Regions from separate parts of the Pseudarthrobacter sp. YAF2 genome, predicted to be linked through region 2. Evidence: riboswitches for the same ligand, from Rfam matches in the RefSeq annotation. Region 2 holds a riboswitch; the other holds the start of a gene.

Region 1 (2,186 bases), on a different contig from region 2:
GCCTGGTCCAGATGACCCGCAAGCGCATGGGCACCGGCCTGCTGGAAGTCTTCGGCGAGCAGTGTGAGGCGTGCGCCGGACGCGGCGTGGTGACCCACGACGATCCCGTGGAGCACCGGCGGGCCAATATCGTGGCGGCCGAACACCACGTCCAGCGCGCCGACAACCGTCCCGACGCCCGTGGGGAAGCCCACCGCCCCGAGGGGCAGCGGATCGACGCCGGCCAGCCCGGTCCCCGGACCGAGCGCAAACGCCGGCGCGGACGCGGCGGCCAGCAGGCCGAGTCGGTACCGGCACCTGCGGTGCACGTCCACACCGTGCAGCCTGATCCCGCCGACGCCGAGCGGCACGCCAAGGCGGAGGCCACCCGGCTTGCCCTGGCGAACATCGCCGCCGCCGCCCACGCGGCCCACGTGCACGACGACGAGCTGGCCGCGGCCCGGCAGGTGCCGGCACAGCAGGCTCCCGCCCCGCAAACGCCGGTGCAGCCTGCTCCGGCAGCCGACGGGGAAACGCACGACGCCGACGCCCACGGGCGTCCCGCGGCGGTCCTGACCTTTGGCGGCGAGAAAGTCCCGCTTCCGTTCGTGGAGCATGCGGAGGAGCAGCACCCCAGGCCTGCCCTGACGCTGGACCGGCTTGCGGAAGCATTCGCCCACCTCGGCCAGCCGGCGTCGCCCGTTGAGGCCGCATCGGGGAACGCCGGAGCCGCTGAGCCGGCAACGGAACAGACCGCGCCGGAGCACCTGCCGCAGGGCGGGGAAGCCCAGGCGCGCGTCGGGCAAGCGCCGGCTGAGAAGGACTACTCCGACCACACGCTGGAGCAGACCCGCGAACGCAGGCCGCGCCGCCACCGGGCAGCCAGCCGGGCCCAGGGTGCTGCCAACGAAACCGCTGTCCAGCACCATGAGAACGTGCAGGCCGCCAATACCGGCCACTCGCACGCAGCCAAGGCCCCGGAACCCGCGAAGCAGCAGACGGCAAAGCCTGCTGATACGGGCAAGCCGTCAGAGGAACCCATCATCCTCGGCGTCGGCGTTCCAGCCTCGGAACTCTAGGCCGCGCGTCAAAGGTTGCCTATGAAGTCCCCGTCCCGTGGACCGTTCCCCCCGTTATTTCGGGGGGAACAGTCCACCAGGCGGGGACTTCCCGCATCCGGGGGCCGTCACCTTTACCGCGGCCCGGGGCTACCGGCTAGGCTGGGAAACCGACACGGGGTGCCGCGCAGAAGGCCGGCTGAGATCCACACCCGTTGAACCTGTCCGGCTAGTACCGGCGAAGGGATGTCTGTTGTCTTCGACCCTTTCCATGCCCCTGCCAACTGCCTCCACGGCTCCCTCCGGGAGTCCGGTGGGCCGGGAGGTGCCACGTGTCCTCTCCATCGCGGGCTCCGATCCATCCGGTGGCGCAGGAATCCAGGCGGACCTCAAGAGCATTGCAGCCCACGGCGGATACGGCATGGCTGCCATCACCGCACTCACCGCACAGAACACCCGCGGCGTTGTGGCCGTCCACGTTCCACCGGCGCCCTTCCTGGCCCAGCAACTCGATGCCGTCAGCGACGACATCACCATCGACGCCGTCAAGATCGGCATGCTCGGTGACGAAGCGGTGATCCGCACGGTCCGCCAATGGCTCGAAAAGGTGCGTCCCGCCGTCGTGGTCCTGGACCCGGTGATGGTGGCCACCAGCGGCGACCGACTGTTGAAGGAATCCGCCGAAGCCGCCCTCCGGGAATTGCTGCCCCTTGCCCACCTCATCACCCCCAACCTGCCGGAACTCGCCATGCTGGTGGGTGAGGAGCCGGCAGGGGACTGGGAAGCAGCCTTGGACCAGGGCAGGCGCCTGGCTGATGCCACCGGCGCCACCGTTCTGGTCAAGGGCGGACACCTGTCAGGCGAAAGCTGCCCGGACGCGCTGGTGAACACCGCCGGCGTGCTGGCGCATGATGTCGTGGAAGTGCCCGGTACCCGCATCGATACCCGGAACAGCCATGGCACGGGCTGTTCGCTGTCCTCTGCCATGGCAACGGTCCAGGCCCGCCTGGGCGACTGGGAGGCGTCGCTGCGGACGGTCAAGCCCTGGCTTGCCGGGGCGCTTGAGAATTCGGGCCAGCTCGAGGTCGGCCGGGGGAACGGACCCGTGCACCACTTCCACCATGTGCGGCCACATCTCCAGGAAGGCGG
Region 2 (2,186 bases):
AACTCCCAGGCGCGCTGCGTGAGTTCGGCGAGGGTGTCGAGTTCGGCGAACTGGGCAGCGTCGTTGGCGTCCGCCGTCGACCCGGGACGCAAACCGTCGCCCAGGGAGAACGCGACGTCGTACTTGGCGAAGATTTCGCAGAGTTCGTCAAAGTGCGTGTAGAGGAAGTTTTCCTGGTGGTGGGCCAGGCACCAGCCGGCCATGATGGAGCCGCCGCGCGAGACGATGCCCGTCACCCGGTTGGCCGTGAGCGGGACGTACCGCAGCAGCACGCCGGCGTGGATGGTCATGTAGTCCACGCCCTGCTCGCACTGCTCAATGACGGTGTCCCGGAAAATTTCCCAGGTCAGCGCGTTGGCCTCGCCGTTGACTTTTTCCAGCGCCTGGTAGATCGGGACGGTCCCGATCGGGACGGGCGAGTTGCGGATGATCCATTCCCTGGTGGTGTGGATGTCGTCCCCCGTGGACAGATCCATGACCGTGTCAGCGCCCCACTGGGTGGCCCACTGGAGCTTGTCCACCTCCTCGGCGATGGAGCTCGTCACCGCCGAGTTGCCGATGTTGGCGTTGATCTTCACCAGGAAGGCCTTGCCGATGATCATCGGCTCGGACTCGGGGTGGTTGATGTTGTTCGGGATGATGGCGCGCCCGGCGGCAACCTCGCTCCTGACCAGTTCCACGTCGCAGTTCTCCCGCAGCGCCACGAAGCGCATTTCCTGCGTGATGATGCCCTGCCGGGCGTAGTGCATCTGGGTCACCGTCCTGCCGTCGACGGCGCGGCGGGGCACCGGCCGGGCGCCCTTCCACTCCGCAGAGGCTGCACCGCGGCGCACGGCCGAGCGTCCGTCGTCGAGCAGGTTGCGTTCCCTGCCGCTGTAGGCTTCCGTGTCCCCGCGCGCCACAATCCATTCGGCGCGGAAGGGCTGCAGGCCGCGCACAGGATCACTTCCCGGCCCGGCCGTCCGGTAGGTCCGGAAGGGTGCGTTCGGCCGTCCGTTGGGTGATGGCTCCAGGGCAATTTCGGTCACCGGGACCCGGATTCCGGAACCGGCATCGTCGATCCAGGCCAGGGAATGTGACTTCAGGGACTGCGTCACCTGCGGAGTGGATCCGGTGCCGGGGCCGCTGGCCGAATCGGAACCGGACAGCGTGCGGGCAGGGTTCAACTGGGTGTTTTGCGTACTCAAGGGAATACTCACTTCCTTCGCCGGCATTACCCGGACAGGTTCAACGGTCGCAGGCTGCGTCAGCCCGATCTCAGCCCCTGCAAGGGCACCCGTGTGGTCAGCAACGAAGCTACCACAGCCCTCCGTAAGTCCGTTGTAACAATCGATGATGCTAGCCTGTCCGGGCAACGAAAGGACGCCCGGATGGCAGGAATCATTCACTTTCGCGGACCCGTCCTGGCTGCGCCGGACCAGGTGCGGCACGGACTCTGGTCGGTGGACGGCAGGCTCACCTTCCACCGGCCCGCTCCACCGCCTGACCGGGTGCTTGACGGCTGGGTGCTGCCGGGCTTCGCGGACGCCCACTGCCACATAGGCCTGGGCCCCGCCGGGCCGGTGGAAGCCGCCGTGGCGCAGGAACAAGCCTTGGCCGACGTCAACGCCGGGACCCTCCTGGTCCGTGATGCGGGCTCGCCCGCCGATACCCGCTGGATGCAGGGCGGCAAGGAATTCCCGGTGCTGATCCGCGCCGGCCGGCACATCGCCCGGACCCGCCGCTACCTGCGCGGCTTCGCGCACGAAGTCGAACCCGAGGGCCTCGTTGAGGCCGTGCGCAAGCAGGCCCGGGGCGGGGACGGCTGGGTCAAGCTGGTGGGGGACTGGATCGACCGGGGCGCCGGTGACCTGGCGCCCTCCTTTCCCGCCGCCGTCGTCCGTGATGCCGTCCGTGCGGCGCATGACGAAGGCGCACGGGTGACGGCCCACTGCTTCGCCGAGGACACCCTGGACCAGATGCTCGACGCCGGCGTTGACTGCATCGAGCACGCCACCGGGCTGCTGCCGCGCCACCTGCCCCGGTTCGCCGAACAAGGCGTGCCTATCGTGCCCACCCTCATCAATATCGCCACGTTCCCGGACATTGCCGCGCAGGCGGAACCAAAGTTTCCACGGTACGCAGCCCACATGCGCTCCCTCTGGGAGCGGAGGCTGGAGCGCGTGGCGCAGGCCCATGCCGCGGGC

What was found. A riboswitch is a leader RNA that binds a small molecule or an ion and turns the genes downstream of it on or off. The one in region 2 is predicted to bind thiamine pyrophosphate.
Region 1: another riboswitch for thiamine pyrophosphate. It lies ahead of thiD (bifunctional hydroxymethylpyrimidine kinase/phosphomethylpyrimidine kinase); the one in region 2 lies ahead of thiC (phosphomethylpyrimidine synthase ThiC).

What each region holds. Positions count from the first base shown of each region.
Region 1 covers NZ_JBFRDA010000004.1:60,918-63,103, forward strand. The annotation lists gene AB4Y79_RS05755 (Rne/Rng family ribonuclease) at 1-1,058, shown strand, start outside; TPP riboswitch at 1,204-1,301, shown strand; gene thiD (bifunctional hydroxymethylpyrimidine kinase/phosphomethylpyrimidine kinase) at 1,309-2,186, shown strand, end outside.
Region 2 covers NZ_JBFRDA010000014.1:18,502-20,687, reverse strand. The annotation lists gene thiC (phosphomethylpyrimidine synthase ThiC) at 1-1,187, opposite strand, end outside; TPP riboswitch at 1,183-1,290, opposite strand; gene AB4Y79_RS14915 (amidohydrolase family protein) at 1,371-2,186, shown strand, end outside.